Regions from separate parts of the Streptomyces sp. R-07 genome, predicted to be linked through region 3. Evidence: riboswitches for the same ligand, from Rfam matches in the RefSeq annotation. Region 3 holds a riboswitch; each other region holds the start of a gene.
What was found. A riboswitch is a leader RNA that binds a small molecule or an ion and turns the genes downstream of it on or off. The one in region 3 is predicted to bind cyclic di-AMP.

Region 1 (2,192 bases), 2.5 Mb from region 3:
CAGGGTGATCGCGATGGCGAGCCCGGCCCGGTCCTTCCCGGCCGCGCAGTGCATGAGGGCCGGGATGCTCTCCTCCGCCATGGAGTGCAGGATCCGGCTGTGCTCCGAGGCCCGCTCGACGATCATCTTCCGGTACGACTCGGACATCCGGGCGGCCGCCTTGCCGTCGCCGAGGATCTCCCGCAGCTGCGCGATCTCGCCGTCGCGCACCAGCTTCCAGAACTCCTTGCCGTCGGCCGGGTCGTTGAGGGGTATGTGCACGTTCCGCACGCCGGGCAGGTCGACGTCCGCGCCCTCGACCTTCCGGTCCGCCTCGTTGCGGAAGTCGAAGACGGTGTGCAGGCCGAGCGAGGAGAGGAAGGCGGCGTCGTCCTCCGTCGCGTGGGCGAGATGGCCGCTGCGGAAGAGGCGGCCGGGGCGGACGGCGCGCCCGTCCGACGTCGGCAGACCGCCCACGTCCCGGAAGTTGCGGACCTCCGTCAGCTCGGGCTCGGCGGCATCGGCGGGCGGGATCTGCGGCAGCTGCTGCGTCACGGCTGCTCCTGTTCTGTAGATCGGTTCCTGGGGCAATCATCTCGGGTGCGAACCCGTGCACGCACGCCCTCGCACAGGAATGGGCGATCTGTCCGTATTGGGGTGTTCGGCATAACCCGCCCCGGTTGCAGGGGAGATGGGGATCGGCGCGTGAGCAGCGTCATAACCGTGACGGACCGTGCCTGATCGTCTTTTCCAAATACCCCCCGGGAAAAGGAGATCGAGGGACCGTCATCCACGGAGGGTGACCGGAATTCCGGCCGTATATCAAGGAGCTCCGGAGTCCTCGAAAATCGTGGCTTGTTCGCGCCGACCCCACTCGTCTAGCGTCGCGCTCAATCCGGACGGACCGCCGAATCCTGCCACCGACCGGAATCCGCACTCACCCGAACAAGGCAGGAGCGGGGGACCCAGGTAAGTCGCCGATCCTTCCGAGAAGGACGGCTCGGGGTGAAGTCGCGTGGACACGCGGCCGGACATCTCCAGTCCGAACCCGACAGCTCACCTCGCAGGCGCCGGAGAGGAATTCGCCATGCCCGCTAAGGGTAAGCACCGCCGCACCAAGTCCAGCCGCCTCACCCGTGGCCTCGCCGCCGCCGGTACCGGTGGCGCCGTCGTCGCCCTCCCGCTCCTCGGAGCCACCGGCGCCCACGCCGCCGAGCAGGCCGCCCCCGCCGCCGCTCCCGCCCAGGCCGTCGCCCAGGTGAAGGCCGCCGCCGTCCAGGCCGCGCCCACCACCGCGAAGGCCGCGCCGAAGACGTACTCCGTCGTCCGGGGCGACTACCTGTCGAAGATCGCCGCCGAGCACCACCTCGCGGGTGGCTGGCACAAGCTGTACGAGGACAACCGACGGGTCGTCGGCGAGAACCCCTCCCTGATCCTGCCCGGCATGAAGCTCACCCTCGGCGGGAAGAGCACCGCCAAGGCCGCGCCGAAGGTCACGCACAAGAGCACGCAGAGCTCCGGCAAGAACGGCGACACCCCGCGCGCCTCGCGCAGCAGCGAGCGGACCTCGGCCCCGGCCGCCGCCGCGACCACCTCGTCGTCCTCCGCGACGTCCTCGTCGGCCGCGACGACCTCTTCCGGCTGGGTCGCTCCGATCGCCGGCGCCGGCATGTCGACCCCGTACCACCAGGCCGGCTCCATGTGGTCCTCCGGCTACCACACCGGTGTCGACTTCATCGCCTCCACCGGCACCACCGTCGTCGCGGTCGGCCCCGGCACCGTCTACTCCGCCGGCGACGGCGGCGCGTACGGCAACCAGGTCGTCATCCAGCACGCCGACGGCACCTTCTCGCAGTACGCCCACCTGTCCTCGATCTCCGTCTCCGCCGGCCAGACCGTCACCGGCGGCCAGCAGATCGGTCTCTCGGGCGCGACCGGCAACGTCACCGGACCGCACCTGCACTTCGAGATGCGTACCGGCCCGGAGTACGGCTCCGACATCGACCCGCTGGCCGCCCTGCGCCAGCACGGCGTGAGCATCTGACGAACCGTCGTCAACGCCTTGTCCCCGGAAGCCCGGCACGTACGTGCCGGGCCTCCGGCGTATTCCGGCTTGGCAAATTCTTTATCGGTGGCATATGTCACCCAGCGTCAACCCCTCCTTACGGTCGCGTAGGTCACATCCCAAAGGGAAGGATGTGCTCCCGTGGCAG
Region 2 (2,192 bases), 3.4 Mb from region 3:
GACGTCATCGCCCAGCTCCTGCACCTCGACCACGCGGCCCCCGGCCAGGACATCGCGCTCTACATCAACTCCCCCGGCGGCTCGATCACCGCCATGACCGCGATCCACGACACGATGCGGTCGCTCTTCTGCGACGTGGAGACCACCTGCCTGGGTCAGGCCGCGTCCACCGCCGCCGTGCTGCTCGCCGCCGGCACCCCCGGCAAGCGGTCCGTCCTCCCCGGCGCCCGCATCACCCTCCGGCAGCCGGCCATGGACGAGCCCCTCCAGGGGCAGCCGAGTGACCTCGACATCCACGCGCGCGAGTTGCTCCGGCTGCGCGCCCTGGTGGCCGGGATGCTCACCGAGTACACCGGGCAGAGCGAGGAGCGGGTCGACGCCGACATCGACCGCCTCACCGTCCTGGACGCGCCGTCGGCCGTCGCGTACGGCCTGGTGGACCACGTGATCACGAGCCGGCGCGACGCCGGCGCGGCGCGGTGAGCCGGCCGTGGTGCCCGAGCTGCCGCCGCTGCCCGCGCTGACGCGGGCCGAGGGCGAGTTGATCGACGCGTACCTCGAAGTCGTCGACCTCCTGGGGAAGATCAACCCATCCAGGGGTACGCATACCTATGGGGCCCTACGAGCGGCGCAGGCCCTGGTGGGACGCGCGGAGGCGCTGCGCGAGGCTCTGACGCTCATGCATATGCGGGGCGAGAGCGAGGTGCACACGGACACTCTGGCGCGCGCCCTGCGGGTGTTGGACGGTGAGCGCCGGGCCGACCGCGTCACCGTCCCGCGGACACGGGCGAGTTGACATTCCGGCATGTCGTGTCGAGGTCCGGACGGCCGACACGGATCGCAGAATCGCTCCCCCGTTCGGCGTAGTCGACGAGTCGACATATGCGCGGGGTGAGTTGCGCAACAGGTGTACGCATTTGGCGGAATGGGGCGTTCCGCCGCTGGTGCGGGGCTCGTAGGCCAAACCTCCGAAGATCACAAAGGCTGTCTGTCCACCCGTATGGATCAGTCGTGAGGAGCCTCACATATCGCCGTTTCAGCTCGGTTTTCGCCCATGTCGTGGGTCAAGATCCCTGTCGACGACAAGCCCCCGCCATCCGCGGCGGGGCGGTCCGGGCGGACGCCGAGTCCTGCCGCTGTCCCGGATGTCTGGTCGACAGGAGTGGATCGGCAGGAGTGGAGGACCCGAGCAGTACGGGACGTACGCGCTGTTTCCGCAGCGGGGCCGTCCCTTGGGGTGAAGCCGCAGCCGCGGCCGGGCATCTTCGCCAGCCCGAACCCGACAGGTCATCCTTCGCAGGCGGCTGACGAAGGGTTGCGCATGACTGCGCAGATGCACGTCCCGTCCCTGCTGTCCCGGGCCGGAGCCGTCTCGGCTCTCACCCTCGCCGCCGTCGGCGGCACGATGTTCGCACCAGGTGCGGCACCCGAGGCCCAGGCAGCGACGACATACGCGAACAAGGCACTGAGCGTCGCCGCGTCCAAGAAGGGAGCCCCCTACCGGTACGGGAGCACGGGACCCACCCGGTTCGACTGCTCCGGTCTGACGCTCTACGCGTACAAGAAGGCGGGCAAGTCGCTGCCCCGCACCGCGCAGCAGCAGTACAACAAGACCCGGCACATCTCCGCGTCCAGCAGACAGAAGGGGGACCTGGTCTTCTTCCACTCCGGCGGGAGCGTCTACCACGTGGGCATCTACGCCGGCAGCGGCAAGATCTGGCACTCGCCCAAGACGGGATCCTGGGTGAAGCTCGACAAGATCTGGACGTCGAAGGTCTATTACGGCCGCGTCCGATGATCCGGCAGCCGTAGCGGTCCGTCCGTGAGGGGTGCGGTGGCGCCGCCGGACCCCTCACCCCCTAGGGGGTCAGCGGCCCACGCTGCTCCAGTCGACGGGCCCGGGCGGGACCTGCTCGCCGGCCACGTGCGCGTGGAGCCGCCGGGTCAGCTCCGGAAGGTCGTACCCGGGGAAGTTCACGTCGAGGAGCTGCGGACGGAAGCGCGAGGGCTGCTCCTCGTCGAACATCGCCGCGTCCATAGGCTTGATGCCCACCTGCCACGCGTCGGGGGCGGCCCAGTGCGTCATCCGGACGTAGAAGTCGTCGCGGGGGCCGGCGTTCGCCACGGCCGAGAGGAACGCGAGGCCGCTGTCGACGGGAAAGTCGATCAGCATCCAGCCGCGCCGCGACTCC
Region 3 (2,192 bases):
GGTGGGCGCCGGTGACGTTGCCGGTGGCGCCGACGCGGCCGATGGTCTCGCCGGTGCCCACGGTCTGGCCGGCGCTGACCAGCATGGACGAGAGGTGGCAGTACCAGACCTCGGTGCCGTCCTCCAGCTCCAGGACGATCCGGTAGCCGTAGGAGCCGGACCAGCCCGCCGACTTGACGGTCGCGCCGTGGACCGCCTTGAGCGGGGTGCCCGTGGGGGCGGCGAAGTCGAGGCCGGTGTGGTAGCCGGAGGACCACATCGAGCCGGCCTGCATGTAGGTGGCGGTGAGGGTGTACGAGGAGACCGGCAGCGAGTAGCTGGCGGCGAGCTGGGCGAGCCGCTCGGCCTCGGCCTTCGCCGCGGCCTCCGCTTCGGCCTTCGCCTTGGCTTCCGCCTCGGCCTTCGCCTTCGCGTCGGCGGCCGCCTTCTCCGCCGCGGCCTCCTTGGCCTCGGCCTCGGCGGCGGCCTTCTCGGCCGCGGCCTTCTCCATGGCGGCCTTCTCGGCGGCGTCGGCGGAGGCCTGCTGCTGCTCGGCCTGCTGGAGGATGCGGGCGCGCAGGGCCTCGCCCGCGGCGGGGACGGCGGCGGTGGCCTGCTCGGCCTGTCCGGTCTGCTCGTCGGCCGCGGTGGTGTACGTGGCGGCGGTGAGCGGGTTCGGGTTGGCGCGGCCCGCGGTGACGGGCGCGTTGTCCTCCTCGCGAAGGAGGTCGCCGACGCCCGGGAGGTCGTGGGCGTCCGGCAGGTGCAGGTCCGGGAGATCCGGGAGGTCCGGCAGCGATATGGCCACCGGCGGCTTCTCCTGCGCGGTGGCGAGGCCGCCCGCGCCGACGGCCGCGATCACACCGACGCCGAGGACGGTGGAGGAGCGGGCGAAGTTGGAGCGCTGCTTGACGACCCGGTGCCGGCCGCCGGAGCGGCTCTCGGCGCGGAGGGAGCCCTCGGTGGGGTTCCACTCGGTGTCCGGGGCGGAGATACCCGCACCGCCACCGAATGCGTCGAAGGGGGCTTCGGGTGCGGGGGTGTTGGACGCCACGGGGGGCGCTCCTTTCCTTCCTTCTCGCCTACCGGGTTAGCTGACGGGTTCGGAGCAGGAAGGTCTCCTACGGGCTCGACCGCACGGGTGCGTGGTTCGCACGGGTACGAAGGGGCCCGATTCACCCCAAGTGGTGGTTCCCCGGTTCCTTTTCAGGATTCGGCGCGTGCGCACGGTGCCGCCTCTTGCGACGGCTGGGACGACCGCGCTGCGTTATCGAACGTTAATAGACAGGGGGTCCCGATTCCAAGCCGTTCCCCTTGATCATTCATTGAATTAGGGGAGTATCGCCCGAGTTGAGCCCCCTTCAGAAAGACATAAGGCGGGCGCGGCGAAACCCTCGCGATCTGACGTTATGTCAATTGTTATCGCAGTGACACCCCGCGACTACACCCGGTGACCGGACCCGTCCGGCGGCACCACCGGCATCGTCCGGCGCCGCTCGGGCTGCCCCGTCGCCGGGCGGCTCACGGCGAGCAGCGCCATGTCGTCCGTGGACCCGCCGCCCGTGTGGAGCCGTACGTCGTCCACCAGCGCGTCGAGCAGCTCCTCGGGCCCCGGGAAGATCCGTCCGGCGAGGCGCGCCGCCGGGTCGTAGAAGACGCCCTGCGCGTTCCGTGCCTCCGAGAGGCCGTCCGTGTAGAAGAGCAGCGTCGCGCCCGGCGGGAACGGCCGCGCCTCGGCCCGGTCCGGCCACGCCGCCAGCTCCCCCATGCCGAGCGGCAGCGCCGCCTCGCCCGGTTCCAGCGAGTCCAGGCGGCCGTCCGCGTACAGCATCAGCGGCGGCGGATGCCCCCGGTTGACGACCCGTACGAAACCGTCGAAGGTCCCGGCCCCGTCGGCGCGCGGGATCTCGGCCAGGACCGCGGTGGTGAACCCCTCGAAGGCGTCGAGCCCGTCCCGGCGGGTGCCCTCCCGGGCCAGCGCCCGTTCGAGGCGCTGCGCCACGCCCTCCAGGGTCCGCTCCTGCTCGGCCGCCTCCCGGAAGGCGCCGATGACGACGGCGACGGCCTCGACCGCCTCCATCCCCTTGCCCCGGACGTCCCCGACGACGAGCCGCACCCCGTGCGGGGTGTCCTGGACGGCGAACAGGTCGCCGCCGATGAACGCGTCGGCCTGCGCCGCCTCGTACCGCGCCGCGCACTGCAGCCCGCCGATC
Region 4 (2,192 bases), 1.1 Mb from region 3:
CCACCTGGGACCGGGTCGCCGAGTGCGAGTCCGGCGGCCAGTGGAGCGCCAACTTCGGCAACGGGATGTACGGCGGCCTCCAGTTCACCCAGGACAGCTGGGAGCGGAACGGCGGCCTGGCGTACGCGCCCAGCCCCGACCTCGCCAGCCGCGCCCAGCAGATCGCGGTGGCCGAGAAGGCGTTCGTCAAGGGCAGCACCGAGTGGGCCACCTGCGCGCCGATCGCCGGCCTGAAGAACGACGGCAAGGCCACCGGCGTGGACCCGGGCCCGACAGTCGTCCCGACGGCCCCCACGGGCCCCCTCCCGGAGTCCGACCGCACCGCGGGCGCGCCGACGGCCCCCGCGGGGACAGGAAAGGCCACGGAGGGGTCCACCCCGTCCGCGACCCCCGCGACGCCGACCGCTCCGGCGGGCTCCGCCGCGCCGACGACCCCGGCCGCGCCCACCACCCCGGCGGCCCCGGGCACGCCCGACGCGTCCGTTACGCCCGGTACGCCGGTTTCGCCCGACGCGCCGAAGGGTGACGCGCCGTCGGCCACGCCCGGCACCGGCAAGCACCGGGGCGACGCCGCACCGGAGGAATCCGACAAGAAGGGCGACTCGGTCGAATCGGGCCGTCATGCATCGGGCGCGGACAAGCCCGCGGATAACGTCGACGCCACTCCGGTGACTGACGAATCGAAGAATACGGACGCAACGGACAGTCAGGGCACTTCGGGCGAGTACACCGTGCGGCCGGGTGACAGCCTGTCCGACATTGCGCAGGAGAACGAACTCCCCGGCGGCTGGACCGCCCTCTATGACGCCAACCGGCAGACGGTGGGCCTCGATCCGGACCTCATCCTGCCTGGTCAGAGCCTCGACCTGACGGCGGGTTCGGCGGCGACGGCAGGTTAGTTCGCGGGCTTATGTCCGGTTCTGGGCAAGTGAGACATGAGTCTCTTCGTCCCAACTGGCGTGTCACGTCCGCAAACTTTGCTTCTGTCACCTCTCACCTGCACAAACGCCGCCCACCGGAGGGCAAGCAGGGGCGATATTTCCGCAATGGGCCTCTTTGAACATCCGGTGGGTCTGTGTCTACGGTCGTCACCGCTCGCCACCGCGGGCCCCGTCGACCGAAACGCCGAATCCTGCCGTCGGCCGATGGGAACAGTCGTCGCGCAAGCGCCGAAGGCAGGAGTGGGGGACCCAAGGTAAGTGCCGGGCCCGGCCGTTGAGACAGACGGCCGACGACCGGCTTGGGGTGAAGCCGCGTGCAAGGACACGCGGCCGGGCAACTTTCCGGCCCGAACCCGACAGCTCACCTCACAGGCGTCGGTGAGGAGAATTCCCATGCTGTTTTCCGCCAAGGGCAAACACCGTCGTCCCTCGAAGGCCACCAAGGTCGCCACGCTCGTCGGCGTCACCGGTGTCGCCGTCGCCGCCCCGCTGCTGACCGCGGGCACCGCCTCGGCCGCCACCGCTTCCGAGTGGGACGCCGTCGCCCAGTGCGAGTCCGGTGGCAACTGGGCCATCAACACCGGCAACGGCTTCTACGGCGGCCTGCAGTTCACGAACTCCACCTGGGCCGCCTTCGGTGGCACCGCCTACGCCGCGCGCGCCGACCTGGCCTCGAAGTCCCAGCAGATCGCCGTCGCCGAGAAGGTCCTCGCGGGCCAGGGCAAGGGTGCCTGGCCGAGCTGCGGCGTCGGCCTCTCCGGCGCCTCCTACGACGGCGGCGCCGCCGAGACCCCGCAGCAGAGCGAGCCCCAGCAGGCCGCTCCGCAGCCGCGCGAGACCGAGCAGCCGACCACCCGCAGCCAGCAGCGCCAGGCCCCCAAGAAGGTCACGCAGCAGGCCGCGCCGAAGGCCGCCAAGAAGACCGTCACCACGCCGACCGGCAAGAAGGTCGAGAAGGGCGACGGCGAGTACAAGGTCGTCGCCGGCGACACCCTCAGCAAGATCGCCCAGGCGCACGGCGTCAAGGGCGGCTGGGCCAAGCTCTTCGAGCTGAACAAGGACGTCGTCGAGAACGCCGACCTCATCTACCCGGGTCAGCAGCTCCACCTGAAGTGAGCCAGGCGGCTCGCGTGAGTCCGGCGGCTCACGCGGCCCCGACGACCCTCCCGCGGTGACCACCCCGGTCCGGCGTGCCCTTCCCCCGTGCACGCCGGACCGGGGTTCCCCCGTTTCCGGACCGGGGTTCCCCCG

Region 1: it holds a riboswitch for cyclic di-AMP, as region 3 does, so the genes downstream of both, ACN9M0_RS30795 (M23 family metallopeptidase) here and ACN9M0_RS19350 (M23 family metallopeptidase) in region 3, are expected to answer to the same signal.
Region 2: it holds a riboswitch for cyclic di-AMP, as region 3 does, so the genes downstream of both, ACN9M0_RS04080 (C40 family peptidase) here and ACN9M0_RS19350 (M23 family metallopeptidase) in region 3, are expected to answer to the same signal.
Region 4: it holds a riboswitch for cyclic di-AMP, as region 3 does, so the genes downstream of both, ACN9M0_RS14020 (transglycosylase family protein) here and ACN9M0_RS19350 (M23 family metallopeptidase) in region 3, are expected to answer to the same signal.

What each region holds. Positions count from the first base shown of each region.
Region 1 covers NZ_CP183978.1:6,704,949-6,707,140, forward strand. The annotation lists gene ACN9M0_RS30790 (tyrosine-protein phosphatase) at 1-534, opposite strand, end outside; cyclic di-AMP (ydaO/yuaA leader) riboswitch at 908-1,064, shown strand; gene ACN9M0_RS30795 (M23 family metallopeptidase) at 1,067-2,023, shown strand; gene ACN9M0_RS30800 (SGNH/GDSL hydrolase family protein) at 2,186-2,192, shown strand, end outside.
Region 2 covers NZ_CP183978.1:874,135-876,326, forward strand. The annotation lists gene ACN9M0_RS04070 (ATP-dependent Clp protease proteolytic subunit) at 1-483, shown strand, start outside; gene ACN9M0_RS04075 (hypothetical protein) at 491-796, shown strand; cyclic di-AMP (ydaO/yuaA leader) riboswitch at 1,197-1,318, shown strand; gene ACN9M0_RS04080 (C40 family peptidase) at 1,322-1,798, shown strand; gene ACN9M0_RS04085 (hypothetical protein) at 1,868-2,192, opposite strand, start outside.
Region 3 covers NZ_CP183978.1:4,238,052-4,240,243, reverse strand. The annotation lists gene ACN9M0_RS19350 (M23 family metallopeptidase) at 1-1,033, opposite strand, end outside; cyclic di-AMP (ydaO/yuaA leader) riboswitch at 1,044-1,208, opposite strand; gene ACN9M0_RS19345 (PP2C family protein-serine/threonine phosphatase) at 1,421-2,192, opposite strand, start outside.
Region 4 covers NZ_CP183978.1:3,119,382-3,121,573, reverse strand. The annotation lists gene ACN9M0_RS14025 (transglycosylase family protein) at 1-899, shown strand, start outside; cyclic di-AMP (ydaO/yuaA leader) riboswitch at 1,158-1,331, shown strand; gene ACN9M0_RS14020 (transglycosylase family protein) at 1,335-2,057, shown strand.